DNA from 4 places in the Glutamicibacter sp. AOP5-A2-18 genome. Region 4 is predicted to be linked to each of the others. Evidence: riboswitches for the same ligand, from Rfam matches in the RefSeq annotation. Region 4 holds a riboswitch; each other region holds the start of a gene.

Region 1 (7,170 bases), 2.9 Mb from region 4:
TCAGCCGCGGGTTCATCACGCGCTTGGGCTGCTGGAACAACATGCTGATGCGCCGTCCGCGGATCTGGTCCATGGCCTTCTCGCCCTGCTGGTCAAGGCGCTGGCCATCAAGCAGGATCTGCCCCTCAGCACGCAGCTGCTGGGGCAGCAGGCCGATAATGGCCTTGGTGAGCAGCGTCTTGCCGGAACCGGAACGCCCGACAACCGCCACCAATTCGCCGGCTCGCAGGGCACCGCGCGCTTCGGAGAGCAATCGCTGATCGCCGGAGCTGACCGAAAGATCAATGAATTCAAGTTCTTTAGTCATGGGCTTCCGCCTTGGCCTCGGTAGCAAGCACGTCCTGCCCGCCCAGCACCTGGGTGATTCGATTGCCCAGCAGGGTGACGCAGAAACTGATCAGGAAGATGGCGGCGCCCGGCGCAATCAAGCCCCAAGGGGAACGGATTGCATGAGGCTGGGCCTCGGCCAGCATCGAGCCCCAGTCCGACTGCGGCGGCTGGACACCGATGCCCAAGTAGGACAATGAGCCGAGCAATACGAGCAGCAGCCCGAAGCGCAATGCGGCCTGTGCCAGCACCGGTCCAGCCACGAAGGGCAGGACGTGGTGGCGCAGGATGAACCAGCGCGAAGCGCCCACATGCTTGGAGGCTTCGACATGGTGGGTGCTCAATGCCTGGGCCGCCATGGAACGCACCAACCGTGCGGTGGGGGTCCACGCCACAACGCCCACGGAAAGCACCATGGTGAAGAATCCGGGACCCATGACCGCGATGATCAGCAGCGCTATCACGATTTCGGGCAGCGCAAGCAGCAAGTCGTTCACGCGCAGGAAGAGCTCATCCAGCCACCCGCCGCGCAGCGCGCTGAGCAGGCCCAGTGCGGTGCCAACCAGCAGCGAGAACAGCGTGGTGATCAGCGCTACCGACAGCGAGAACCGGCCACCGTGCAGCACCCGGCTCAAGGTGTCGCGGCCCAGGGCATCTGTGCCCAGCAGGTGGGACAGGTTGGGCCCCTGCAACCGGTCCGCCAAGCTCTGGGCATCAGGGTCATAGGGGGAAATCCACGGGGCGGCGATGGTCAGGATGACCACCGCCAGCAAAATGCATGCGGGAGGGGCAAGCAGGATTTCCTTGGAATGATTCCTAGCCATGTCGTACACCAATCCTCACATTGGGATCACTGATCTTGTGCACCAGGTCAACGATTCCGGTCACCACCACGGCACAGGTCACTACCACCACCACGCCTCCCTGGGCTACCGGGATATCAGCATCAACGATGGAGTCGAAGATCAGCCGTCCCATGCCGGGAATGGCAAAGATGACTTCCACGATGACCGACCCGCCCAGCAACCCGGCAAACCAGACACCCACCATGGTCCACAACGGCAGCAATCCGTGGGGAACCACATGGCGAACCAATGCTTGGATGCTGCTCAGCCCGCGGGCACGGGCCGCCAGCACGTGCTCGGAGTCCAATGCCTGGCGCACGCCGGAGCGCACCGCAACGGTGAAAAAGCTGATGGGGCGCAAAGCCAAAATGAAGACCGGGAGCACCAGAGAAGCGGGGGAATCGTAGCCGGCCGAGGGAAGCAACGCCCAGCGCACGGCAAAGAGCAGAACCAGCAATGGCGCCAACGCGTATTCGGGAATGGCGATGAGCGCATGGGTGATCGAGGTGATCAGCTTGTCGGGCCATTGCCCGGCGCGGGTGGCTGAAATAACTCCCAAAAGAATCGATACAAGGATGGCTGCCAGCAAGGCGGTGCCTGCCAATGACAGGGTGACGCCGATGGCCGGCAATACCTGGTCTGCTACGGGGGTGCCGCTGATATGCGAGATGCCCATATCTCCGGTGAAGAACCGACCCAGCCATCGCCCGAACTGCACCAGCATCGGGTCGTTGAGGCCAAACTGCTCAGCATAGGCCTGAACCGTCGCCTCATCAGCTTCGCCAAAATCCATTCTTGCGCGCAGCAAGGACCGCACGGGGTCCCCGGGGGAGACGAAGGGGACAAGGAAGACCGCGAAGGAGGAAAGCAGAACTGCTGCGCCGAGGCCAACGACCCGGCGCAGCACGGTGGCTAGTGGTGACACGCTATTTGGTTTTCGCCAGGTCCTTGGTCATCACATAGCGGGTCAGCGGGTCCTGGACATAGCCCTGGACCTTGGAGCCCACACCGTCGATGGCCTGCTCATTAACCAGCCAGACGTTCACGGCATCCTTGGCGAGGATGTCTCCGGCCTGGCGGTAGAGATCATTGCGCTTGGCCTGGTCCTTCTCAACTTGGGCCTGGCCCACCAGCTTGTCGTAGTCCTTGTTGCAGTAGTGGCTCAGGTTGTATCCACCCTCGCAGGTGTAGTCGGCCTGCAGGAAGCCGATGGGGTCAGCGATATCGATCATCCGGTTGCGCTGGCTGAGGATCATGTCGTACTTGCCGGCCAGCACATCTGGCTCCACTGCGCCGTAGGACTTGGTGACGACATTGGCCTTCAAGCCGATCTGCTTGAACTGCTCCTGGATGATGGCGCCCACGCCAGCGAATTCGGCACGCTCGGTGATCGCAATGATGTCCAGCGGCTTGTCTTGCTTGTAGCCCGAGGCTTCCACCAGCTTTTTGGCTTCCTCGAGATTCACCTGGGGTACGGTCAGATCCGGGTTGGCCCAAGGCTCGCTTGGTGCAAAGGGACCGGTGGCAGGTTGGGCGGCGCCTTCATAGATGCTGGCGGCTATGGCTGGCAGATCCAAGGCCATGGTGGCGGCCCTGCGCAGGTCCACGTTGTCGAAAGGGGCACGCGAGTTGTTCAGGTACAGGGTCGAGGTGCGAGGAGAGTCGGCCTTGAGCACGCTGATCTTCTCGTCTGCTTCCAAGGTAGCCAAGCTGGTGGCCGGGATGGACATGGAGATGTCCGCTTCACCGGTCTGTACCTGGGTGGAGCGGGTGGCGCCGTCGGTGATGTAGCGGATTTCGCCGCCGGCCAGTTTCACCTCACCATCCCAGTAATTCTTGTTGCGGTCCAAGGTCAAGGACTGTCCGGCCTTCTCTGAAACCGGAGCGAAAGGCCCGGTGCAGTGATTCATCGGATCAATGCCCTTGTCGGTGTACGCAGCACCCGAGAGCACGCCGGCATTCACGCTGGCAATGCGATACGGCAAGAGCGGATCAGCTGCCGGGGTGGTGACGCGTACGGTATCAGCGTCGAGGGCTTCTACCTTCTTGATGGTCTTAGGGTTCACTGCACGTGCTGGTGCGGTGGCATCAAGAACATGGTTCAGTGAATTAGCAACAGCCTTGGCGTTGAAGTCGGTGCCGTCCTGGAACTTTACGTTCTTGCGCAGGTCGAATTCCCATGCGGTATCCGAGGTCTGCTTCCAAGAAGTGGCGAGCATTGGCTCTACCTTCTTCTCGGTCTGGTCATACTTGGTCAGGGTTTCCAAGCAACCGGCGATTGAGAGCACATAAGCGTCATCGCTTTCCAAAGCCCAGTTGGAAATTGGGGCACGGAAGTTCGCTACAACTACGCGGGCTTCGGCATCCGCTGCTGCATCCGGAGCGGGGGTGGCGGTGGAACTGCAGGCAGTTAGTGCGAGGGCTACCGCTGCAAAACTTGCAGCTACGCTCAATCGTCCAAGGTTCATGGAAATCCTTCGGCAATACGTGATGAATTGGCATCCAATGTCTTAGAGCCTTGGTAAGCGTACCCTAATTCCTTGATTTCTCATGAAGCAATAAAAGGCCATGAAGACCCCTTTAGAACTTCGGGATTCTGGACTGCGATAGAACGCTAGCTGAGTAGTAGAAAGTTGGTGTCAACCGTGGAAGTTCTGAGGACATTTTGCGTTATGTGTCGCAGTTCACGCACTGCGTGTGCGTAGCATGCGGTCACGAACCAACCGAGAACCAAGCCACGAAGCCAGCAACAGCGGAATGATCATGACTAGCCAAGGGATAAAGGACAACTCGGCTGCGCCTGCGGTGTGTGAGAGTAACCAGCCAAAGAGCATGTTGCCTAGAAGTACTGCTAGGCCGCCGCAGGTGGAGAGTAATCCGAAGTAGGAGCCGGTAGCGTTGAGCCCGGCAAATTTTGGAACAAGACTGAGCGCGGTGGGATGAACACTCATATGACCCAGGGTCATCAGGGTGACTGCGCAAAGAATTCGCACCAAGCTGGTTTCCTCACCAAAGGCTGATGAAGGGATGAAGGCCAAAACACTAAACCCCAAGGCGCTGAGAATATAGCCCATGCGCAACGTTGCAGCTGGGCCGATTCTTGCAGCAAGCCACGATAAGGGAATCTGCAGGCTCAGGGTCAAAATGGAGATCCACGCAAAGATCAGCCCCAACCACTGGGTAGGCATGTCTTGGCGTTCAAGTTCCAAAGGAATAGCTAGATACAGCTGGTTGTAGGCCAATAGGTCCGCGGCATGCAGCGAACAGAAGGCCAAGAACTGGCGGTCGCGCAGACATTCTCGGAAGCTACTGTGAGGCTTCGATGCTTTAGTTCCTGCACCGGTAGCAGCCGACAGTGCGCTCGCCGTGTCAGTCTTGCCAAGAGTGAGCGCCAAGAAGATTCCGATGGCCACAAAGAATACTGCGCCAAAACCTGCCACGGTGGAAAATCCCCAGCCCCACAGGGCCGAACCCACCAAAGGTCCGGTGACGGCGCCAATTTCACCCGTGATGCTCAGCCACGCAAAGAGCGTAGCCCGCCGAACGTGCTGGACTTGTCCTTGATCCCGCGCGCTTTGGGCAGCCGCCACCAAGATGTTTAGTCCCGGGGAGAATAGTGCCCCACCAAATCCGGTGAGCAGTGCGCCAAAAATGAACATTCCCAAGTGTGGAGTACTAGACCATAGGGATGCGGCCAAAGTGAGGAAACCTGCGGCACGTACCGCGCAGCCGATCAGAATCATGGTGCGGGCGCCGAAGCGATCCGCCAGAGTGCCACCAGCTAAGAACAGTCCTTGCTGGGCAAAAGTTCTGATTCCTAAGATCAGACCCACCGCGGTAGATGCCAACAGGAAATCATTGCTGAGGACTACCGCAAGGAAGGGGACTACAGCGTAGAAGCCGATATTAAACAGCGTCTGGGTTCCCAGGAGCGCGGTAATTTCTAAGCGTTGCGAGCGAGTTTTCATGGGCCTCTGGGACGCGGTGATGATGACCAGTCTGATCTTAGCTAAAGGATGGTCAATCACTTGTGTTCAAACTGTCGGTGCATTGTCCTATGGTTGAAAACAGGTTCAAGAGTTACGACGTAAAGTACCTGGCTAGTCGTACGGCAACCCCTCTCCGGCTCACGGGGTGCCCCAGGGGAAGAACCGTTCCGAGGCAAATGTCATCGGTTCAGTTAGCGGTTTGCCCCGTCCAGTATTCGGTACGGGGCGGCACCGCTCTCACGCTAGGAGAATTTCCATGGCTAATCAGCCAATTGATGACAAGCATGAATTCGACTTCCGTGAATGGACGAAGGAGATATTTGGCGAGGAAACCAGCAACAGCAGGGTTGATCAATATGGATTGCCGTTTCTGTCCGACGAAGCAGACTTGAGTGAAGAAAGGCAACGCAAGCTCCGCTGGTATTCGGCGCTGTTGGAAGCTCCTTACGTTGCCCGGGTGCAGACGAGAACGCGCAATTCTTGGAGCGATTTTATGAGTAACAATTCCCGGCACCGGCGCTTGACCAATGGCCAGTGCTACAAAGCTGAGGGCTATGACGAATATATTCAGCGTTGGGAATCGGTCGGCATCGGTTCGGACTTGTACCTTTTGATCCACGCGTCCTTGAAGCGGGCAGTTGAGATAAGTCGCAGCCGGCATACTTCGGATCTGGCGAAGCTGAATCTGGAAGTCCGATTGGATGAGCTGCACCTGTGCCGTGACGACGGCGGGATGTATGGTCGAAGCTTGGTTCCCGAGCACTGGAAAGATTTCCCAAACCTGCGGACCCGTTTGAGTCCAGTGACCGCTATCCGGCGAATCATTGACGCCGGGTTCTAGAATCCAATCCAGTTGATGGAGTTCAAGGGACAGGCCGCCAGCGGTCTGTCCCTTGAACTGGCTATCGAATCTTCTATTTTTTAGCTTGCGCCTTCCAAGGCCATCTGCGATGGCTGATTCTTGAAGCCCTTGGTGGTGGTTGCCAAAATAATGGTTCCGATGGCCAGCCAGATGCTGCCGATAATTACGGCATGAATATCAAGCTGCGTGAGTAGGAACGCGATGACTAGAACACCAATAGCTGGGCACAGCACGTAGAGCATTGCATTAAGCTTGTTGCCTGCGCGACGTTGGCGATCCCAATAAACAATGACCGACACGTTGACCATGATGAACGAGATGAAAGCACCGAAGTTAATGAATGAGGTTGAGGTGGCCACATCCATGAACATGGCGATCAAGCCCACAACTGCGATGGCCAAGATAGAGAAGACCGGGGTGCTCCAACGCTGGTTCAGCTTCCCAAAGAAGCTGCGTGGCAGTACTCCGTCTCGACCCATGGCGTAGAGCAGTCGACTGCCAGCAGCCTGAGCGGCGATACCTGAGGTGAACTGGGCGATAACTAGTGCGGCCAAGAAAATAGCACCAAATAAATTGCCACCAATGTGCTGTGCTATTTCGAAACCCGCAGCATTAGAATTCTCAAAGACACCGCCTGGATGCACCAGCTGTACTGTGTAGGCCACGATGACAAAAATGCCTCCACCTATGAGGGCAACGAGCATGATGGCCTTGGGGACGGTGCGCCGGGGTTCCACGGTCTCTTCGGTCAGAGTGGTCACCGCATCAAATCCAAGGAACGAGTATGCGGCGATGGCTGCACCAGCGGCGATACCTGTTGTGCTCGCGCCGATCCCGGTAAACGGAGAAGAGCTCACTAGAGCGCCTGCGCCGTGCTCGCTGGAGACACTGGCCACGGAGAGAACTACGAAGAAAACGATGACCAAGATCTGGAAGGACATGAGTACCAGATTCACCCGGTCTGCCACCTTGATGCCGATGATATTCAAAATGGTTGTCAGCACAATGAAGCCAAGGATCCACACCGGCATCGGCGCGGCAGGGAATTGGGCTTGCAAGTACGAGCCACCGATCAGCCAAATCACCATGGGAAGGAAGAGGTAGTCAAGCATAGTGGCCCAACCGACGAGGAAACCGATCCGTCCGT
Region 2 (7,170 bases), 410 kb from region 4:
TGCAGCGAAACAATGCCGCCAAAACCGCGCTGCTGGCGCTTGGCCAGTTCGTGCCCGGGGTGGGTTTCCAGACCCGGGTAGTACACGCGGGTCACTTCTGGCTGCGCGTCAAGCCAGCGGGCCAGCTTATCGGCGGTGGAACAGTGACGTTCCATGCGCAGGCCCAGGGTTTTCAGTCCGCGGGCGGCCAGGTAGGAATCCTGCGGTCCGGCCACCGCACCGCCGGCAAACTGCTGGTAGCCGACCGCTTCGGCCAGGGACTGGCCGCGGAAGAGGTGATCGGCCACAATTACCGCACCACCGAGCACGTCGGAGTGCCCGCCGATGTACTTGGTGGTGGAGTGAACTACCGCGTGCGCGCCGAAGTCCAGCGGGCGCTGTAGATAAGGGGTAGCGAAGGTGTTATCAACCACCAGCAGGGCACCAATTTCCTTGGCCAGCTGGGCCCAGCCGGCTAGATCGGCGATGCCAAGCAGTGGGTTGGACGGGGTTTCCACCCAGAGCAGGGCGGTATTGGGTTGCAGTGCAGCTCGCACCGAATCCAAGTTGGTGATGTCTACCGCCGAGGAGGTGATGCCCCATTTGCTGTGCAATTTGGAGATCAACCGGTTGGTGCCGCCGTAACCGTCGGCGCCCAGAACGATGTGATCGCCCGGTTCCAGCACGGCACGCAGCAGCGCATCTTCGGCGGCGATACCTGAGGCGAAGGCAAAACCGGCCGCGCCGTTTTCTAGGATGGTGAGCTGGTCTTGGAAACCATCTCGAGTGGGGTTGGAGCCGCGGGAGTATTCGTGCCCGGATCGCAGTACGTTAATACCGTCCTGGATGAAGGTGCTGGTCTGGTAGATCGGCGGAACAACGGCGCCGGTGTGTGGGTCTTTTTCCTGGCCTGCGTGTACGGCCTGAGTGTTGAAGCCAGTCATCATGCTCCTTGAGTTTGTGGGGCCAGGGCCCGGTTTAGTGCATTATCAAGCGCGCGGTTCAGGTCTGCGAGCAGATCCACAGGATCTTCAAGCCCGACCGAAAGGCGCAGGGTGGAGGCGTTCAGGCCAGCGTCGGCCAACTGATCGGCCGAGAGCCGGCAATGGGTCATGGTGGCCGGGTGCAAAATCATCGTGCGGGTGTCCCCCACGTTCGCGGCCAAACTGATCAGTTCTAGCCCATCAATCACCGGGGAAACTAGCGACGGGTGTGCCAACTCGATGGCCAGCACGCAGCCGGTGCCCTTGGGGGTGAGCTGTTGGGCCACGGTGTGGCTCGGGTGGCTGGATTGTGAGGGGTGATGGATGGCCGCGATGCCCGGGTGGCCGGAGAGCTCTTGGATCAGGGTGCTCACGCTGCGCTGTACATGCGCTGCACGCACCGGCAAAGTTTCGATGCCGGCCAAAATGCCTTGGGCGCTGGCCGGAGCTAATGCCGGACCTAGATCGTGCAGGAACTTGGAACGCACCAGCATCGCATAGGCAGCAGAGTCGTGGCGTTCGAGCAAGGAAGTATTGTTCAACCGCACGCGTGGGGCGGCAATCTGTGGCCAACGCAGCGGATCGGAGAAGTCGAACTTTCCCGAATCCACCACCACGCCGCCAAGTACCGAGCCATGGCCGGCCAGACCCTTGGTGGCCGAGTGGACCACAATATCCGCGCCAAAATCTAGCGGGCGGAAGTTCAACGGGGTGGCCAGGGTGTTATCCACGACCACCGGGATGTTGTGCTCGTGGGCGATCGCCGAAATAGCGGGAAGATCGGCCACCGTGCACAGCGGGTTGGACACGGACTCTAGGAAAAACGCGCGGGTCTCATCCTCGATGGCCCCGGCCCAGGCTGCCGGATCGGCTTGGTCAACAAAGCTGACGCGGATGCCAAAGTCGGCGAAGGAGTCGGTCAGTAGGTCCACCGTGCCGCCGTATAGCGAGGAAGACGCCACAATGTGCTTAGGTCCCTGGGTCAGCGCCAACAGGGACAGTGAAACAGCTGCCTGTCCCGAGGCGGTGGCCACCGCCTGAGCTCCACCTTCCAGCGCGGCTACACGCTGTTCGAGGATCGAAACGGTGGGGTTACCGGTGCGTGAGTACGTGAACCCGGACTGGCGCATAGCGAACTTTTCGATCGCTTCAGCATGGGATTCAAATTGGTACGCTGCGGAGTTATGTAGTGGTGGCAGCATCGGGCGGAAATCTCCGCTTGGTCGATACCCTGCGTGGACCGCGTCGGTTCCTTGGCTCATAGCTCCTTCTCGTTTCCTAGCGAGGGAGTGCACCGAAAGATGTAACCCGTACCAAAGCCCGAACACTGACTTGGTACGAGGCACAGTGCGCTTAAAAGCGTTCGGAACTGCTCCATCGTCCCTGGCATTAGCACCTTTCGGTTTCCCGATGGTTGCTGCGACGTCTTCGAGCCAGATCTCTTAGTCGCTCTTGATGGTTTGTTGTTCTTCCATGGTTCGATATCTGCCCCGGGCGGCGCAAGCGGCATTGGGCTCACGGCTTCATACAAGGTCGCCACGCTTCATATGTCGCCAAGTTGTCATGATGACACGGGGTTTACGACCTGTTTATGACGCGCCACTTTGAGCATAATCCGTGGAATCTAGCAGTTTTGCCCTGCTAGTGTGACGACTCGAAGGCTAGAGATGACACACTGTTACGGTTTTAGCCCAGCACCTCAACGTCAAAGCTGGCGACCACCGCACGCACTTCTTCCAAATAACGCTGCGCTTGATCGGTGAGCGGGATCCCGGCGTGGTCGATCCAACCGATCTCGATTCGCTCGTCGATGGACAGCGGGATGGCAACGATGGAGGGATCAAGCTCGTCGCTGATGATGCCGGTGGAGATGGTGTACCCGCCCAAGCCGATCATGAGGTTAAAGATCGTGGCGCGGTCCGAGACTTGAATTTCGCGTTGGCTTGAACGGGTGGAGAGCACCTCTTCGGAAAAGTAGAAGGAGTTGTTTGCACCCTGGTCGAAGGTAAGCCGCGGCAGGTCCTCGAGGTCTTCAAGCGTCACCTGTGCACGCGAGGCCAGCGGGTTGCTGCGCGAGATAAAAATGTGCGGATCGGCCAAGAACAGCGGATGGAAGACAAGCCTGGATTCGCGCAGCAGCTTGTCGATCACTTTCCGGTTGAAGTCGTTGCGGTACAAGATCCCAATGTCGCTACGTAGAGTGCGTACGTCCTCAATGATTTCCTCGGTGCGGGTCTCACGGAGCGAAAATTGGTACTCCTCTGCGCCGCTGGCCTGAACCATGCGCACAAAGGCATCAACCGAAAATGAGTAGTGCTGGGTGGAGACGCCCAGCAGTCGCCTTGCGGAAGGACGGCCGAGGTAGCGATGCTCCAGCAGCTCCACCTGCTCCAGGACCTGTCGGGCATAGCCGAGGAATTCCGCGCCTTCGGCGGTGAGCGTCACGCCCCTCGCGGATCGCATCAGCAAGGTGCGCCCCACTCGTGATTCGAGCTCTTTCATGGCCGCGGACATGCTGGGCTGCGCGACGTAAATTAGGTCGGCGGCACCGGAGATGGAGCCCTCGGTAGCGACCGCGGTGAAGTAGCGAAGCTGTTGCAATGTTAAACCGCTTGTTCCTTGAACCATAGATTGAGTCTATATGAATCCATAGTTATATCGAGTTACCTGATATCAATGAAGACCCTGCATGATGGACGCATCGACTTACTTTCGGCCTGCCCAGGCCCTCATCACAAGATTGGCCGCCATGGCAGACGAGTTCACTTTCAGCATTAGCACCACCAAATTCGACGAGAATTACACTCCCTGTGCCACCTCACGAGTGACCACAAACTTCGCAAATCTGGCCCGTGGTGAGAATCGCCAACAGAACCTGCGCAACGCCCTGACGATGATCAACCGTCGCTTCAATTCGCTGGCTCACTGGGACAATCCTGCCGGCGATCGTTATGAGCTCGAACTGGAAATCATCTCGGCCAACGTGCATTTTGCCGCCGAGAATGAAGAGCAGGATTTTCCGCTTCTTGAAGTTCTAGACACCATCGTTGTCGACCGCCTCACCGGTACCCGTAGCCATGGCATGGTGGGCAATAATTTCTCTTCTTACGTCCGCGATTATGACTTCAGTGTGGTGCTTCCGGCGGCCAGCAACGGCTCGGGTGCTCCTAAGTTACCTGAAGATTTCGGCGACCTTCACGGCCAGCTCTTCCAGCATTTCTTGGATTCGGAAGCCTACCAGCAGCGTTTTAACCAGTTGCCAGTGGTCGCCATCAGCGTCTCCACTTCCAAAACCTACTACCGCACCGGCAATAGTCACCCGGTCCTTGGCTTGGAATACCAGCAGGACGAGAACTCCCTGACCGATACCTACTTCGGCAAAATGGGTTTGCAGGTGCGCTACTTCATGCCTGCAGGTTCCGTAGCTCCACTGGCTTTCTACTTCCGTGGCGATCTACTCAATGACTACACCAACCTGCAGTTGATCAGTCTGATTAGCACCATGGAGACCTTTCAGAAGATCTACCGCCCCGAGATTTACAACGCCAATTGTGCTGCCCCGTCGGTCTACCGTCCAAGCCTGAGCGCTCAGGACTTCGCTCCGACTCGGATCGACTACGACCGCGAAGAACGCACCCGACTCGGAGCTAGCCAGGGTAAGTACACGCAGGAGCACTTCATCATCCCTAATCAAGAATTGCTCAACCAATTTTCCGCCACCTGCCCAACTCCTGTCGCCTGAGAATCGAAAGATAAACGATGACTTCAAAGCTAATTCCAACCTCAATCGTCGGCAGCCTCCCCAAGCCTTCATGGCTGGCCCAACCTGAGACCCTGTGGTCCGATTGGAAGCTCCAAGGTTCCGAGCTGAGCGAAGGAAAGCAAGATGCCATGCGCGCTGCCGTACTGGAGCAGACTCAGCGTGGCATCGACATCATTAGCGATGGCGAACAGACCCGTCAGCACTTCGTCACAACCTTCATTGAGCACCTGAGCGGTGTTGACTTTGAAAAGCGTGAGACCGTGCGCATCCGCAACCGCTACGACGCAAGCGTGCCCACTGTTGTTGGTGCAGTAGAGCGAAAAAAGCCAGTATTTGTTGACGATGCAAAGTTCCTGCGTTCATACACTGACAAGCAGATTAAGTGGACGTTGCCTGGCCCAATGACCATGGTGGACACCTTGTATGACGCTCACTACCAGAGCCGCGAAAAATTGGCCTGGGAGTTCGCTACCATCCTGAATCAGGAAGCCAAGGAACTCGAAGCCGCTGGAGTGGATGTCATCCAATTCGACGAGCCAGCGTTCAACGTCTTTTTTGACGAAGTTGCTGACTGGGGCATTGCAGCGCTGGAGCGCGCATGCGAAGGGTTAAAAGCTGAAACCGTCGCTCACATCTGTTTCGGTTACGGCATCAAGGCCAATAATGATTGGAAGGCCACCCTCGGCGCTCAGTGGCGCCACTACGAGAAGTCCTTCCCACTACTGCAGGCCTCAACCATCAACACCGTATCTTTGGAATCGCACCACTCCAACGTGCCGATTGAAGTCGTTGAGATGGTCCGCGGCAAGAAGGTCATGCTCGGCGCCATCGATGTGGCCAGCGAAACCGTTGAAAGCCCAGAAGAAGTCGCTCAGACCTTGCGCAAGGCGTTGGAATTTGTGGACGCGGACAAGCTGATTGCGAGCACCAACTGTGGCATGGCACCGTTCCCTCGCGACACTGCGCTGGCAAAGCTCAGCGCTTTGAGCGCCGGAGCGTCCATCCTGCGCGAGGAGCTCGTCGGTGCCAGCGTCTAAGGTCACCATCGACGCTACCGATTCGCTGTCCGCGGACGACTTCAAAGCTGTCTTCCGCGGACACCCGGGTGGTGTCAGCGTCATTACGGCAGATGCTGGCGACGGGCCCGTTGCGCTCACTGCCACCTCGGTGGCATCAATCAGCGTTGATCCACCGCTATTGGTCTTTTCGATCTCGGCGTTATCTTCGGCTGCCGACGTTCTTTCTCGTGCGGCAACGATCGTCGTTCATAGCCTGGATGTGCACGACCTTGAGGTTGCCAAACTGGGTGCAACCAGCGGCATTGACCGCTTCGCACAGAGCCAGTCGTGGACACGTTTAAGCACCGGCGAAACGGTGTTTGACAACGTCCGTGCGTGGGTCCGCTGCGAAGTTATTGAACGGATTCAGGCCGGAACTTCCACGGTGATTGTTGCCCGCGCTCTGCAGGCGCACATTGAACGTGATGCTCAGCCGGGCGAACTTGGTGACGCGTTGGTTTACCACAACCGTTCGTGGCATCACCTCAACGAAAATTCACGCCTAAACGGTTAAAACTCTTCGGCCGCCGTCTCATAGACGGCGGCCGAACAGCTTTAGCTGGTCCAATGGCTCTTTGCGTTAGTGCTTGGTCGACTTTCGACGTCCGAGAGCAACAAAGACCGCACCGGCAAGGGCCACCAGCAGCCCCGCTACTCCAGCGGTGACTCCGTCAAAGCCAGTGTTCGCCAGTACTGGTGTTGCGGAGTCGGCGCTCTTCTTTGTGTCTTGCTTCTTAGCCGAAGGCGCTGCACTGACATCACCGGCAGGCTCGATTTCTGCGCTAGCCGACGCAGATTCACTCTCCGATGGAACCATCTCCTGATCAGTTTGTGGTTCGTCGATATCATCGTCTTCTTGCTCCGGCTGGATCCCGAAGAACAATTCAAGGTAGTACGCTCGCAGTTCGGGATTATGGGCAAAGACTTCTTCGAGGAACGCCTGGAACTCAGTGGCGTCTTCATCGCTTTCGATACTTTCGGCGATGAATGGCAGCATCAGGTCAAGCAGTTCGAGGCCTTGGTCGGTGCTTAAGTAAGCTTCCCACTGGGCTTCATCCCAGTCGAAGCTTTCCTCGGGAAGAAGGTCGGTAATGGACTCCCAGAAAGCCAGCTCTTCGTCGGAAAGCTCGGATTCTTCGTCCCAGATGTCATCTTCAGCAAACAATTCGTCAAGAAGACGGTTCATCTCCTGCCCGGCTTCAGTTTGCTCGAAAGCTTCCCATTGAGCTTCGTCCCAATCCTCGCTGCCCTCAGGCATCAGAGCATCGATTTGGGCCCAGCGAGGGTCTTCGTCCTGGTCTGCAACGTCCGTTGGCGTGCTCGTGGACTCTGCTGACTCACTTGCTTCGGCGGTAACCTCCGTTGTGGCTTCGGGCTCCGGGGCCGA
Region 3 (7,170 bases), 3.3 Mb from region 4:
CGTCTTTCATTTGAGCTGTGCTGGCCAGACCTTCGGGAACATTCGAGATGAAGATGGCGATAAGCATGGCTGGGTTGATGCTCGCACTGGTAACCACAGTTAGGCCCAGGGCCACCGACTCCGGGATACCGTCAATCAGTGCACCAACGGCCAGGGCGGTGCCTGACGATTCCCCTTGGCTGCCTTTACCTGACTTCACTTGACGCTTTTTCGTACGCCAATCCAGTAATCGATTGGCTAAGAAATATAGTCCGGCACCTACCAGCACGCCAGCGATGGTAGCTAGCAGGCCACCGGTTTCGAAGGCTTCTAACACCAACTCAAAACTCAGCGCACTAACCAATACTCCGGCGCCGAAAGCCATGATCGCGCAGACCCAAACTTTTGGGATCTTGAACCACCAGGCCGCACCGGAACCCAGCAAAAGTGCCGAGCCGGCCACCGTACCCCACAGCAGAGCCTGCAAAGAAGCAATCATGGAACTCACTATAGCCAGCAAATCGAATCTGGCTGGAACTAGCCCTCTGAGGACATGTTATTAAAGCGTGAGTAGTGACCCTGGAAGGCTACGGTGATGGTCTTAGTTGGACCCGCACGGTGCTTAGCGATGATCACGTCAGCTTCACCCGGACGGTTTTCCTTGTCGTAAACATCATCACGATGCAGCAAGATAACCATGTCGGCGTCCTGCTCAATCGAGCCCGATTCACGAAGATCGGAAATCATTGGCTTCTTGTCGGTTCGCTGTTCGGAACCACGGTTCAGCTGAGACAGTGCAATCAGTGGAACGTCGAGTTCTTTGGCCAGCAACTTCAGGTTACGCGAGAACTCCGAGACTTCCTGCTGACGGGATTCAACGCGCTTACCCGAGCTCATCAGCTGCAGGTAGTCAAGAACAATCATACGCAGCTCGTTGCGCTGCTTGAGTCGACGGCACTTGGCACGGATTTCCATCATGGACATATTCGGCGAATCATCGATGAATAGTGGAGCTTCGTTCAAGCGACCCATGGTGGTTGCAATCTTGGTCCACTGCGAGTCTTCCACCGAACCCTTTCGCAGGTCCTGAAGCTGGATGGAGGCTTCTGCCGAAAGCAGGCGCATCGCGATCTCGTTGCGGCCCATTTCCAAGGAGAAGAAGACGGTAGCCATATTGTTCTTGATGGCTGCAGAGCGTGCGAAGTCCAGTGCGAAGGTCGACTTACCGACGGCGGGACGGGCCGCGATGATGATCATCTGACCACCCTTGAGGCCCTGGGTCAGCTCATCAAATTCGTAGAAACCGGTAGGTACGCCGGTGATGCCGTCGCCTGCGTTGGCTGCGTTTTCGATTTCGTCAACGGTGCCTTCGATAATGTCCGAAAGGCGTACGTAGTCTTCACTGCTGCGGTTTTCGGCAACCTTGTAGACCTCAGCCTGAGCTTCGTTGACGATGGCATCAACTTCACCGTCTGGCGAGTAACCCATCTGAACAATGCGGGTACCGGCGTCCACCAAACGACGAAGTACTGCGCGTTCTCGTACGATTTCTGCGTAGTATCCAGCGTTCGCAGCGGTTGGGACTTGCTGGATGAGGTTGTGCAGATATGCGGCTCCACCAATACGTGAGATCTCTCCACGTTTGGTCAGTAAGTCAGCAACGGTCACCGCATCGGCTGGTTCTCCTCGACCATAAAGATCGATGATTGCTTCGTAAATGGATTCGTGAGCGGGACGATAGAAATCGGTGCCACGCAGTGCTTCAACTACGTCTGCAATGGCGTCCTTGGAGAGCATCATGCCACCGAGCACGGACATTTCCGCCTCGATGTCCTGTGGCGGCTTGCGCCCCGCGTCGGATTCCCGTGCCTCGTAAACCGGCTCAGCACTCATTACAGCCACTTCCATCCCTATTGAACCGCTGGGAAAAACTTCCTTGCCAGATGGCAACGCTCCATCATGTCAGTCGATACCGACAACTGAAAAAGCGTCTGTGGATATTTCTGTCCCAAAGTCAACACTAAGACCGTTATTTGCTCACGTAAACCTCGTTATCCACAGCGCCTGTGCATAACATGGCCTGACTTGTGGACTGCCCTGTTCACTAACTGGGGAGAACCCTGTGGATTAATAACTATTACCATTCGGTAATATGTTTTGACTTGGGTGTTTGTGTTTACACAGCTGTGGACAGAAAAATATTTTGTTGAAGCTTGCGGCACCCTTCGCAGAGTTATCAACAGCCAAAAACACCCGGAATTCGGGGTTATTAGCGATATGCACAGAGTTCTACACACATCACCCACAAGCGTGTGGATAACCCTGTGGATAGTGAGATTCTCCTAAAACCCTTAGTCACCGTAGGTTAAGCGGTTCACTTGACCCTCAAAAACGACGTCGTCCACATTTCTTTGCCCCAAGGCATCTTTTGTCCCCGTGGATAACTCACCACATCATCAAAATGCTGCCGTCACGCAAAAACGCTCCGGGTGGAACACCGTGTGTTCCGTCCGGAGCGTTTGAGCAACTAGCTAGCTGAAGTTTTAGACGAGTTCAGGAACTGGGATTGAATGAAATCGTGAATCATGGAAGATCTGTGGCGAATGTTCGGAGGCGTGGTGCCCGTGCACTTCCAAGAAGACGACCCAGTGATCTCCAGCTTCAACTTCGTTGTAGATGGAAGTCTCCAGCCACAATGTGGATTCCTCGATAAACAGCGCGCCACGATCAGTGACGGCAGTGTCTACACCACGGAAGCGGTCACCGGTCTTTGAGGCGAGCTGCGCGCACACTCCCCCATTGCGGTCGCTGAGCACTGAGACGCCAATGTGGCCAGCTTCGCGTAATTTGGGCCAGGTGTTAGAAGTTTTCTGTACTGCAAACATCACCAGCGCAGGTTCCAACGAAACACCAACGGTGAACGACGAAGCGATAATTCCGGTTTTTACACCGTCAATCTCGGCGCAAAGAGCTGCGATGCCTGAGGGGTGCTGAGCGAAAACCTTGCGGAGCGTCAGCGGGTCAAGTTCACGATTCAATGACATGGCTCGATTCCTTCTGGTCTTGCCCACGGCGCTGAAGAGACCCGAGCAAACGGTTCGGCGTCCCCGAATCCACTTCTCACTGATCATTCACGCAGTGCGCGGTACTTGTTTCAACACCATTTAGCGCGAAACCGAATCCTCACCTGGAGCACCCCACTACCGTAGAGAGGGTTGCCGATCAGCAAGCCAGGGCTTATAGCTGATGCTCTTGATTCTGTTTAAAACGATATGGGTCATGACGAAGTATCGTCAAACAAATCACTTCGTAAATCGCAATATTCAATGATTCATTCGACGCATAGGCCTACATCGAGGTGTCTGGCAGTCAATTATTCAGAAGATGTGTGATCCATAACGCAATCCGCTTATCGGTGACATCCTGCCCAGCTCGGTCACCAAGGCCACTTCAACGCTTTTCTGGGGCCGCCCACCGTAATGAAACCGGGTTCCTTTCTCTGGCGTTCAGGTTCATGCCACGATAAAAGATGCAGTGTTATGCGTCACACCATTCATTGCCTGCCGCCGTTGCCAGAGATGATGAGTGAAGGATGCCTCCATGGTAGAAATTCAGGCCAACCATTCAGAACTAACCCCGTTGCGTTTCCTTGAACGCTCGGCCGAGGCCTACCCCAGCAAGACCGCCATCATTCATGGGACTCGTAGTTATACCTACAAAGAATTCGAAACTCGGGTGCACCGTTTTGCTCAAGTACTAGCCGAGCGCATCGAACCCGGTGACCGAGTAGCGGTCTTGGCACCAAATACTCCTGAGATGTTGATGGCTCACTACGCCGTGCCGCTAGCTGGGGGTGTGCTCATCGCTCTGAACACGCGACTCTCCGCCCACGAGCTGCAGTACATCATCGACCATTCGGGAGCGAAGCTCCTCCTGGCCGATACCGAATTATTGGAGAACACCAAAACCCTGCGAGGCGAAAACCCCGGCCTGCAGGCACTGATTGAGATCACCGACGACCAGTTCACCTCCCCACGCCCGAACGTGGAAGTTGATGGAACCTTGGAGCAATTGCTGTCTACCACCAGCGACGAGAAACTGCCCTATGCGATCGCGGACGAGTGCTCTGCCATCGCCTTGAACTACACCTCGGGGACCACGGGAAAGCCCAAGGGTGTGCTCTACTCGCACCGCGGCAGCTACCTAAACTCTCTGGGTGAAGCGCACCATCAGGGCCTTAGCTCAGCGACCCGATACCTCTGGACGCTACCGATGTTTCACTGTAACGGCTGGTGTACACCTTGGGCAGTGACCGCAGTTGGTGGCACCCATCTATGCCTGCGTGGAGTGCGTGAAGATGCAGTGTGGGATGCCATCGAGAACCTCGGAACTACTCACCTGTGCGGTGCCCCGACTGTTTGCTCGATCATCGCCGACTCGACTCGGGCGCACCAACTTCAGGCTCCGCTGCGCATCACCACCGCTGGAGCTCCACCGTCCCCGGCCATCATTTCCAAGTTGCAGAAACTGGGCATCGAAGTCGTTCACGTCTATGGGCTGACCGAAGTGTATGGCCCCTACACAGTCTGCGAATACCAAGAAGAATGGGATCAGCTAGAGCCGGCCGAACGCGTGGCCAAGCTAGCCCGCCAAGGCGTCGGAATGATCACCGCGGAGTCGGCACGCATTGTTGATGAGAACATGTTCGACGTTCCTGCCGATGCCCAGACTATGGGCGAAATCGTCTTGCGCGGTAACAATGTCATGATCGGCTATTACCGAGACGAAGAAGCAACCGCACAGGCCTTTGCCGGCGGATGGTTCCACACCGGCGACTTAGGCGTCATGCATCCCGACGGCTACATTCAGGTGCGCGACAGGGCCAAAGACATCATCATTTCCGGTGGCGAAAACATCTCAACCATCGAAGTGGAACAAGCTTTGGCTTCCCACCCCGAGGTACTGGATCTGGCCGTTGTTGGCATCGCCGATGAGAAGTGGGGCGAACGTCCCGTGGCCTACGTGATCCGAGCCAGCGACTCCACCTTGAGCGCGCAAGATCTGATCGATTTCGCCAAGCAGAAACTTGCTGGCTACAAAGTTCCGCGCACCATCGTTTTCCCGCAGGATTTGCCGCGTACTTCAACGGGTAAAGTGCAAAAGAACGTACTACGAGCCCAAGCGCTTGAACAGCTTAATAAGAACTAAATGTTTTGGAGTCAGCTATGAGTTCCACCAACCAACCAATCCCCGATAAGACCAGCCGGTTCACCGATAGTGTCGGTCTTATCTTTGATGAAGTCTCAGCCACACTTGTCCGTGGGCACGCGGAGCTGAACGAAGACCACCACACACCTTGGGGAGTGGTCCACGGAGGCATTTACGCCACCATGGTTGAAAGCGCTGGCAGTGTGGGAGCCAGTTACGCGGTGGCCGAGCGCCAGCAGTTTGCCGTTGGTGTTCATAACGCCACCGACTTCCTCCGCCCCTCCACCGGAGCACATGTGCAGGTCGAGGCCAAGGCCCTTTTCCAAAGCAAAACTCAGCAGCTCTGGGACGTTGTTATTACCGATACGGCTACGGGCAAAGTACTTTCGCGCGGACAATTGCGCACCCAGAACGTAGATTTGCCCAAATCTTGAGCGTAATCTGATGGCATCTAGCGGATCAGCCTCGGGAGGCTCATTATGAGTGCCACCTATACCTTTGATGTGTTCAGTAGTCTTGATGGTTTCGGCAGTGCCGGTGGCGACTGGGGAGGATACTGGGGCAAACAAGGACCGGAGCTACTTGCTCGACGCCTTGAGCTCTACGGCCAGGAGTGCCACATGGTTTTTGGGGCGAATACTTTTCGTTTGTTCTCCCAGTTTTGGCAGGAGATTGAACAGAATCCTGAAGTTGAAGATCCTTGGGGCGTTGCCATGCATGAGCAACCCGCCACGGTCATCTCCACAACGCTTAGCGACCCACTGAAGTGGCCACAGGCCACCTTGGAGCGGGCCGATGCCGTGGAGGTGGTCAGGCAATTAAAGGCCACCTCAGCGTTGCCCCTGCGATCTCACGGTAGCTTGGCGATGAACCGCTCCCTGCTCGCCGCCGGTCTGGTGGACTTTATTCAAATAACCATTTTCCCGGTACTCACCGGAGCTCACGGAGACTCCCCTGTGCTGGATGTCGGCGAAGACTACGATCTAGAACTCATTGATTCGCGACTTTTAGATGGCAGTATCCAAGAATTGACCTATCGGCCAACTCAACACGTAACTCTCTGAGCTTTTCAGAGCTCTAGGTAATAACCATTCATTCTGCATGTTTGAATATTTGAAGGTGAGACTGACATTGAGAGTGCATCAAAGATTCCCAACAGTTATCGCGGTCATTGCAGCCTTGTCGCTGACGGGCTGCTCGGCTTCTGAATCAACGGCCCAGAGTTCCACATCATCCCTGACGACTTCTTCGTCCGCCTCAGCCTCTGCCTCTTCACCCCGTTCATCCCCGTCTCCCACAGCGCTCAAGGACCTCACACCAAATATGGTTCTGGGCGCCAGCATCCCGTCAATGTGCGAGTTTCCGGCCGGGAAATTGGTCGGCGGTGTCCTGAAGGAAGAGCACTCCGAATATCCCAACGCCACCCCACCATCGCTCGTTTCTGAAAAGTTAGTGGTGGCAGGTGACCTGACCGGTGATGGGGTTAAAGAACTGGCGGCGACCTTTTACTGCGACAAGGGTGGTGTTGCTTGGCCTACCCATATCCAGCTGTTCCAAAACACGGCCAAGGGCATCGCCCCGCTGGGCCAGCCCTTCCAAATGGGTGACGTTAATGGTGGCGCTCGCACCCTACCGAGCTCACTAAAATACGCCAACGGTCAGCTGGTGGTGATCGATCAAGCTCTGCTACCGATGGAAGCCGCGGCGGCTGCCTCAGGAAAAAACAAAGCAACACTGAAATGGAACGGTAAGAAGTTAGCGGCCAGTTCAATTCAGGATCTGGCAGTCCCACAAAATGGCACGTTGAAGACTGCAACGGTCAACGGGACTTGGTGTCTGCTGGACGGCAAGGGGAAGTCCACAACAAAAGACTGTCTGACTATCGACTATCCAAATGTCACCAGAAAAGGCGAAGACGCGCAGACCCTATCCTTCTCAACAAATAATGGCTTCACGGTGCTGAGCTACTTTGATGCGCCGCTA
Region 4 (7,170 bases):
CAGGGCGTCGGTAATTTTTCCGAAGATGGCCAACAAGATGATGGTCATGATCAGTCGGTCCAGTCGGCCGTTGTTCTGCGAATCAGTCAGCAGGAAGCCCAGACCCATCGAAGCGCCGAGTAATTCAGCGGCAACAAGGAAGAGCCAAGACTGCGCTAGGGCTAGGCGCAGCCCGGAGAAAATCGAAGGCACCACCGCAGGAAGCTGCACCGTACGCAGCAACTTGATTCCGTTCAGCCCGAAAGATCGGGCGGCTTCTACCAGCTGGGCATCCACATGACGAAGAGCCAAGGCCACGGTGGTGAAGACGGGGAAGAATGCACCAATGATCACTAGGGTGACTTTGGAGTCTTCACCCATTTTCATCCACAGCACCAGCAGCGGGACCCATGCTAAGGATGGCACCGCACGCAACGCACTAATGCTCAAACGCAACAGAGCATCAGCCAATTTGGACAGGCCGACCAGTGCGCCAAGCAGTAGACCGAGCAAGGAACCAAAGAAGAATCCAAGCAATACACGTTGCGTGGAAATGCCAATGTGTTTGCCAAGATCTCCGTCACGCAATAGCTCAACTGCTGCAGTGACTACAGAAGTGGGGGTGGGCAAAGTCCAAGGAGCGACGATTCCAGTGGACGTCACGACCTGCCAGATCACCAGAACAATAACCGGCAAGATCAGGGATAACAACCAGTGTGGAGCGCGCAAGATGGTGGCAGAGACTCCGGATTTAGCCTTCTTCGGATTTCTCGTGGAGACGGTGGTGCTCATTGCTGACTACTCTCCGGAAATTTTGGTTGGGTCAGCTTTGGTAGCAAATTGGTCATCAACCAAAGTTGCTAGGGCCTCGTCTACGGATTCCTGCTTGGAGACATCGCCGCTGGCGACCAAGGTGGGCGCGATAGTCTTCAAGACTTTGGTGTACTCGGTTCCGGGAACGGCCGATACGTCCAAGTTGGAACGTTCTTCGATGACAGTGGCGGCAACCTTAGGATCTAGACCGGCAACATCAGCCAAGATCTTGGCGGTCTCTTCTGGATGCTTGCCCGACCATTCGCGTGCTTTCTCGTAGGAGTCAACGACCAGCTGGGCTAGTTCGGGGCTCTGCTTGATGAAGTCTTCGCGAGCATTAAGTGCACCGTAGGTGTTGAAATCTAGGTTGCGATACAGCAGCTTCGCACCGTCTTGTTCGGCTGCGGCCATGATGGGATCTAGTCCGCTCCAAGCGTCAACCGAACCGTTGACCAACGCGGTACGACCGTCCGCGTGTTGCAGATTCTGTACGGTGATGTCCTTTTCGCTCAGACCTGCCTGCTCTAGTGCTTGAAGCAGGAAGAAGTAAGGATCGGTGCCTTTAGTGGCGGCCACAGTTTTGCCCTTGAGGTCTTTCACCGATTTGATCTTGGAGTCCTTAGCAACCACCAGAGCGGCCCATTCTGGCTGCGAATACAGGTCGATAGTCTTGATCGGTGAACCGTTGGACCGGGCTAACAAAGCGGCGGATCCTGCGGTGGAGCCAACATTCACTGCGTCAGCACGTAATGCTTCATTGGCCTTGTTAGAGCCAGCGGACTGAACCCATTCCACCTTGACGCCTTGATCCTTAGCGGCGTCGTCGAGCCAACCTTTTTCTTTGATGACCAGGCTCAGCGGGTTGTAGGTGGCGAAGTCAATGGACAGGGTCTTATCTGATCCTGAGGCCGTAGCGTTTTCTCCGGCGCAACCGGTCAGGGCAGTAGCCCCGATCAACAGTGCTGCGGTGGCAAGTGCGGTACGTCGAGTGAAGCGGTGCGAAAGCATAATAATCCTCTAAATTGTGCGTGCGGGTAAGCGACAGCTATGTCGCTGATGGAGTAGATCAGGGGGAATCGGTGTTAAACGTCAATGGTTAGTCGGGTCCACACCAAGAAGTCGAAGCAATCCTGCGCGGTGAGCGATGAACTGATCTTCGTTGTGTTTGCGAGGATGAGAAGCGCTCATTGAGAGTTCTTTAATGACGGTGGCCGCGGTATCTTGACCCTCACGTCCCAGGACGATGACTCGGTCAGCCAAGGTCAACGCCTCGTCCACGTCGTGGGTGACCATAAGAATTGTGGTGGGGAAGGAAGCATGGATGGAGAGCAATAGATCTTGCATTTTCAGCCGCGTCAAAGCGTCCAGTGCGCCGAAGGGTTCATCAAGTAGCAGCACTCCAGGGCGCCGTGCCAAGGCACGAGCCAGCGAGACGCGCTGAGCCATACCACCTGAAATTTCGCGCGGGCGAAGATCTGTCGCGTGGCTGAGCCCGGTCAGCTCGATTAATTCATCAATCAGTTCAGCACCGTCGGCCTTGCTGGTACCTGGCGCGAGGCCCAAAGCGATATTTTCTCGGACCGATCGCCACGGTAGTAGTCGTGGTTCCTGAAATGCGACCGCACATAGTTCGTTGATGCCATCTACGTTGCGTTTTCCGGTACGGATGGATCCGGTGGATGGTTGGTCCAACCCGGAGACCGCGCGAAGCAGTGTGGACTTGCCGCAGCCGCTAGCTCCAAGGATCGCAACAACTTGGCCCGCGGGGATCTGCAAGTTGATATCGCTGAGGACCGCGCGGCTTTCACTTTTGGTGGTGAAGGTGCGCGAAACATTGCTGAATTCCACGTCTAAAGCGGTCGAGGTGTGCGCTTGAGGCAGTGCAAGGCTAAGAGCCATGATCATCTCCATCGGTCCTGGCGGTAGCACCGGCCTATGGAGTGTGTCATCCATAGGTGGTTGCTGCGGCGTCACTGAGCCAGATCTCTCGGCCGCTCGGGATGGTTACGTGTCCATTACAGGCTTTCGAACGATTTGAAAGCAAATCTTGCGTAACATGAAAAATCTTCGATAACTACGTCACATGCGCGGGTTATTTCGTTATTTATTTCATTAGAAGGCTGTTTAATCGATAGTTGGGGATTCTTGGCAAGTCATCTTCGATATGACGCGTCATTGACTGTGCAACGCAACTGTCAAGCCACCTGGTCTGAACAATGAAATGTGACTTCGTGGCTTGGAATGATTGCTTTGTTACGGCTACAAATGAATGACAACCCATCCAGAGCGGCTGAGAGATCTGGCTCGACGACGCCGCAGCAACCACCCGAATCGCGGGACGGTGCTACCGCCAGGACCGATGGAAAGAATTGAGGACTTCAATGTCATTTGGCGAGTCGCCGAACACTTCCGGTTTGGACTTCAACCAGCTCAGCGATCCTTCGCAGGCTAGCGCCATGGGACTAGATGACTTCGAAGAGCAACTGTCTACGCGGCAACTACTCAAAGTCACTCCCGGTCCGGGCGCGGACGAACAGTATGACCGTTTGGCTGAAATTTTCCGTCCGGTATTCGCTCAGATCGCGTCGACCGCACGGGACCGCGATCGCAACCGCGTGCTACCTTTTGAACAGGTAGGCCTGCTGAACCGCGACCGCTTTGGTGCGCTGCGCATTCCAGTTTCTGAGGGCGGCTACGGCGCACGTCTGGTTGACGTGTTCCGCCTGCTGATTGAACTTTCCGAGGCTGATTCCCATGTTGGCCAGCTCTGGCGAGCACACATCGCCTTTGTGGAGAGCATTCTGATTCTTGAAGATCAAGAGCTGCGCAACAAGTGGGTTACCCGTATTGCTGCCGGTCAGATTGTCGGCAATGCGTACACCGAACGTGGCGGCAACGCACTAGGTACGCTGAACACCAAGGTCACCGAGTCTGATGGCCGCTGGCTAGTTGACGGTGAAAAGTACTACTGCACCGGCACCATCTTTGCCGACTGGACCGCAGTGGCAGTGGCCCATCCAGAAAAGGCTGGCCGGCAGATTGCCGTCGTTTCCACCCAACGCAGTGGCGTAAAAATCCTTGACGATTGGGATGGGTTTGGTCAGGGGCTGACCGGTACCGGCACCACCGAGTTCCATCAGGTGCCCGTGGACTGTTTTATCCCACAGGCAACTAACGACTCCGAAGCTGCGATCTACCAGCTGGTCCTCACCGCAGTGCAAGCAGGTATTGCCCGCGCCGCGCTGAACGATCTGCGCCAGTCGGTCCAGAACCGTACCCGTATCTTCACCACCGGCACAGGCGTTCCTGCCTACCGCGAACCACAGGTACTTCAGCTGGTCGGCGAAGTCTCAGCAGAGTCCTTCGCCGTCGACTCGGTAGTGATTGGCGCAGTACTAGAAGTTGAAGCAGCACTGGTAGACCCAGGACTGAACGACGAGGAACGCTACGCGGTCTGTGAACTATCGGCTAACCGCGCCCAGACCATCGTGCAACCGTTGGTGCTCGGAGCAACCAGCAAACTCTTTGACGGTTTAGGGGCCTCATCAACCAGCATTGTGTGCAACCTAGATCGGCACTGGCGTAACGCACGAACCATCGCCACCCACAACCCGGCCATGTACAAGGCGCGCATCGTGGGGGACTACGAAATCAATGCGGTTCAGCCTCAACGTCTCTTGGTCACCGGCGAAGACAGCAACCACCAAAACTACGGCGCCTAAGCGCCTAATTTCTAATTTCACCAATACAGATTCACGGCAAGGAGAACACCTATGAGCACGAAGCGCGAAATTCTCTTCAACGCATTCGACATGAACTGCGTGGTGCACCAGTCGCCAGGTCTGTGGCGTCACCCAGATGACAAAGCCTCAACGTACAACACCATCGGCTACTGGACCCACCTAGCGAAGGTGCTAGAAAAGGGTAAGTTCGACGGCCTGTTTATTGCCGACGTACTAGGTACCTACGATGTCTTTAACGGCACCAACGAATCCCCACTGCGCTCGGGCGCACAGGCACCGGTTAATGACCCGATGATGCTGGTCTCGGCCATGGCTGCAGTAACTGAAAACTTGGGCTTCGGCGTCACCGCCGGAACCGCCTATGAGCACCCATATGCTTTTGCCCGTCGTCTGGCTACCTTGGATCACCTCACCGATGGTCGTGTGGGTTGGAACGTGGTCACCGGTTACTTGCCTTCGGCCGCCCGCAATATGGGCCAAGAAGACCAGATGGAACACGACGAGCGTTATGACCACGCCGACGAATACCTCGAAGTGGTCTACAAGTTGCTTGAAGGCTCGTGGGAAGATGACGCGGTTCAGAACAACAAGGAAACCGGGATCTACACGGACCCGGAAAAGGTGCACAATATTGAGCACGAGGGCAAGTACTTTAAGGTGCCCGGTATTGCTATCACTGAGCCGTCCACCCAGCGCACCCCGGTGATCTACCAGGCCGGCGCTTCTTCACGTGGCATCAAGTTCGCCTCACAGAACGCTGAAGCAGTATTTGTTACCAGCCCTACCCGCGAAATCCTCAAGGCTACGGTCACCAAGATTCGTGACGCTGTTGAGGCTGCTGGCCGCGACCGTTACGACGTGAAGATTTTCGCCATGCAGACCATCATCACCGATGAGACCTCTGAAAAGGCTCAGGCCAAGTACGAAGACTACAAGTCCTACGCGGACGTCGAAGGTGCACAGGTACTGATCTCCGGTTGGATGGGCGTTGACCTCTCAGAGCTGGATCCCGATGAGCCACTGGGTTCCAACGTCAAGTCCAACGCCATCCAGTCTTCGGTGGAGACCTTCCAGAAGGCCAGCGGCGATGACGGCAACCCATGGACCATCCGTCAGCTTGCTGAATGGGTTGGTGTTGGCGGCTTCGGACCAATCACCGTTGGCTCGGGCCCAGAGGTTGCAGACAAGCTCATTGACTGGGTGGACTACACCGACGTTGATGGTTTTAACCTCGCCTACGCCGTGACCCCGGCAACCTTCGAAGATGTTGTTGAGTATGTTGTTCCTGAGCTACAGGCTCGTGGTGCCTACAAGACCGAATACGCCGACGGTTCGCTGCGTAACAAGCTCTTCGGTACCGGGGACCGCGTGAAGGAAACTCACCGCGCCGCGAAGTACAAGATCAGCAATCGCTTGGCTGCCAAGAGCTAAAGTTCCTAAGGCCTAGCTAGCTACAAAGCGTGGAGGCGTTGTTCACTCAAGTGAACAACGCCTCCACGCTTTTGCGTTAGAAACTTACTTGGTTGGGTTAAGTACCAGGGCAGAACCTCCGCCACGGCGCACTGGTTCGGCCGCCGCCGTCAGCGTTCCGTCAGCATTGATTTCCACGGCTTCCACCGCACCAATTTCTGCCTGCGGGGTGAAAGAATCTCCGGCAGGAGTGAGCTTATGACCGAAGGCTTCCATCGCTGAACCGTACCTGGAGATGAACTCAGGTTCCGCGGTGACCGCGGCAGTATTGCGTTGCGAAGCACGAGGAGCAGCAATCGCCTCACTGATGCTCATGCCCAGATCATAGCGGTTGAGCAGGGTCTGCAACACCGTGGTGATGATGGTGGAACCACCAGGGGAACCGATGGCCATAACTGGCTTGCCGTCTTGCAAAACAATCGTTGGCGCCATCGAAGAGCGCGGACGCTTACCTGGTTCAAGACGGTTTGGATCTTGCGGATCATAAACGGTGGAGAAGTCGGTGAGCTCATTGTTCAGCAAGAACCCACGGCCTGGAACTACCATGCCCGAACCACCGGTCTGTTCAATGGTCAGCGTGTACGCGACCGCATTACCCCAACGGTCAACCACCGACAGGTGGGTGGTGGAGATGTTCTCGGTGTCTTGCTCCTTAGCTGGCTCAGCAGTACTTGCTGGGCACTGACCATCAAAGTTTGCGACATCACCCGGAGCCACCGGCTTAGTGGCGGCCTTAGCTGGATCGATTTCGCACGCACGGTCGGCACCAAAGAGCTTACTGGTCAAGGTTTGGGTGGGAACATCGACAAAGGCAGGATCTCCCACATACTTACCACGGTCAGCGTAAGCCAACGCGGTGGCCTCAAAGTAGTGGTGCAACGCGTCGGTTGGTTCCATTGATGCAAGGTTAAAATTGCTCAGAATATTCAGTGATTCACCAATGGTGGTTCCACCGCTAGAGGATGGGGCCATGCCATAAACATCTAGTCCACGGTATTTCACCGTGGTGGGCTCCTGCTCCGCGACCTTGAAGTTGGCAAGATCTTCGGTGCTCACGTAGCCAGCGGGTACTGGCAGTTTGGTATCTTCCACCTTGGGTGGAGCCTGCACGGTCTGGGAAATCTCTGAGGCGAGATCACCTTGGTAGAAAGCTTTTGGACCCTTG

Evidence for each region. A riboswitch is a leader RNA that binds a small molecule or an ion and turns the genes downstream of it on or off. The one in region 4 is predicted to bind S-adenosylmethionine.
Region 1: another riboswitch for S-adenosylmethionine. It lies ahead of ACT3RW_RS15410 (hypothetical protein); the one in region 4 lies ahead of ACT3RW_RS01385 (ABC transporter ATP-binding protein).
Region 2: another riboswitch for S-adenosylmethionine. It lies ahead of ACT3RW_RS03390 (O-acetylhomoserine aminocarboxypropyltransferase/cysteine synthase family protein); the one in region 4 lies ahead of ACT3RW_RS01385 (ABC transporter ATP-binding protein).
Region 3: another riboswitch for S-adenosylmethionine. It lies ahead of ACT3RW_RS16995 (flavin reductase family protein); the one in region 4 lies ahead of ACT3RW_RS01385 (ABC transporter ATP-binding protein).

What each region holds. Positions count from the first base shown of each region.
Region 1 covers NZ_JBQSVW010000001.1:3,209,453-3,216,622, reverse strand. Annotated here, with positions in the region: gene ACT3RW_RS15435 (ABC transporter ATP-binding protein) at 1-307, opposite strand, end outside; gene ACT3RW_RS15430 (ABC transporter permease) at 300-1,151, opposite strand; gene ACT3RW_RS15425 (ABC transporter permease) at 1,144-2,097, opposite strand; gene ACT3RW_RS15420 (ABC transporter substrate-binding protein) at 2,099-3,640, opposite strand; gene ACT3RW_RS15415 (MFS transporter) at 3,857-5,140, opposite strand; SAM riboswitch class IV at 5,244-5,360, shown strand; gene ACT3RW_RS15410 (hypothetical protein) at 5,418-6,002, shown strand; gene ACT3RW_RS15405 (APC family permease) at 6,083-7,170, opposite strand, start outside.
Region 2 covers NZ_JBQSVW010000001.1:700,774-707,943, reverse strand. Annotated here, with positions in the region: gene ACT3RW_RS03395 (cystathionine gamma-synthase) at 1-923, opposite strand, end outside; gene ACT3RW_RS03390 (O-acetylhomoserine aminocarboxypropyltransferase/cysteine synthase family protein) at 923-2,224, opposite strand; SAM riboswitch class I at 2,334-2,424, opposite strand; gene ACT3RW_RS03385 (LysR family transcriptional regulator) at 2,649-3,590, opposite strand; gene ACT3RW_RS03380 (putative oxygenase MesX) at 3,712-4,704, shown strand; gene ACT3RW_RS03375 (methionine synthase) at 4,722-5,762, shown strand; gene ACT3RW_RS03370 (flavin reductase family protein) at 5,749-6,297, shown strand; gene ACT3RW_RS03365 (hypothetical protein) at 6,364-7,170, opposite strand, start outside.
Region 3 covers NZ_JBQSVW010000001.1:3,550,177-3,557,346, forward strand. Annotated here, with positions in the region: gene ACT3RW_RS16985 (ZIP family metal transporter) at 1-478, opposite strand, end outside; gene dnaB (replicative DNA helicase) at 517-1,872, opposite strand; gene ACT3RW_RS16995 (flavin reductase family protein) at 2,523-3,023, opposite strand; SAM riboswitch class IV at 3,120-3,237, opposite strand; gene ACT3RW_RS17000 (AMP-binding protein) at 3,580-5,187, shown strand; gene ACT3RW_RS17005 (PaaI family thioesterase) at 5,205-5,621, shown strand; gene ACT3RW_RS17010 (dihydrofolate reductase family protein) at 5,667-6,251, shown strand; gene ACT3RW_RS17015 (hypothetical protein) at 6,330-6,494, opposite strand; gene ACT3RW_RS17020 (hypothetical protein) at 6,538-7,170, shown strand, end outside.
Region 4 covers NZ_JBQSVW010000001.1:286,879-294,048, forward strand. Annotated here, with positions in the region: gene ACT3RW_RS01375 (ABC transporter permease) at 1-771, opposite strand, end outside; gene ACT3RW_RS01380 (aliphatic sulfonate ABC transporter substrate-binding protein) at 778-1,800, opposite strand; gene ACT3RW_RS01385 (ABC transporter ATP-binding protein) at 1,882-2,691, opposite strand; SAM riboswitch class I at 2,697-2,799, opposite strand; SAM riboswitch class I at 3,067-3,158, shown strand; gene ACT3RW_RS01390 (acyl-CoA dehydrogenase family protein) at 3,174-4,514, shown strand; gene ACT3RW_RS01395 (LLM class flavin-dependent oxidoreductase) at 4,566-5,966, shown strand; gene ggt (gamma-glutamyltransferase) at 6,051-7,170, opposite strand, start outside.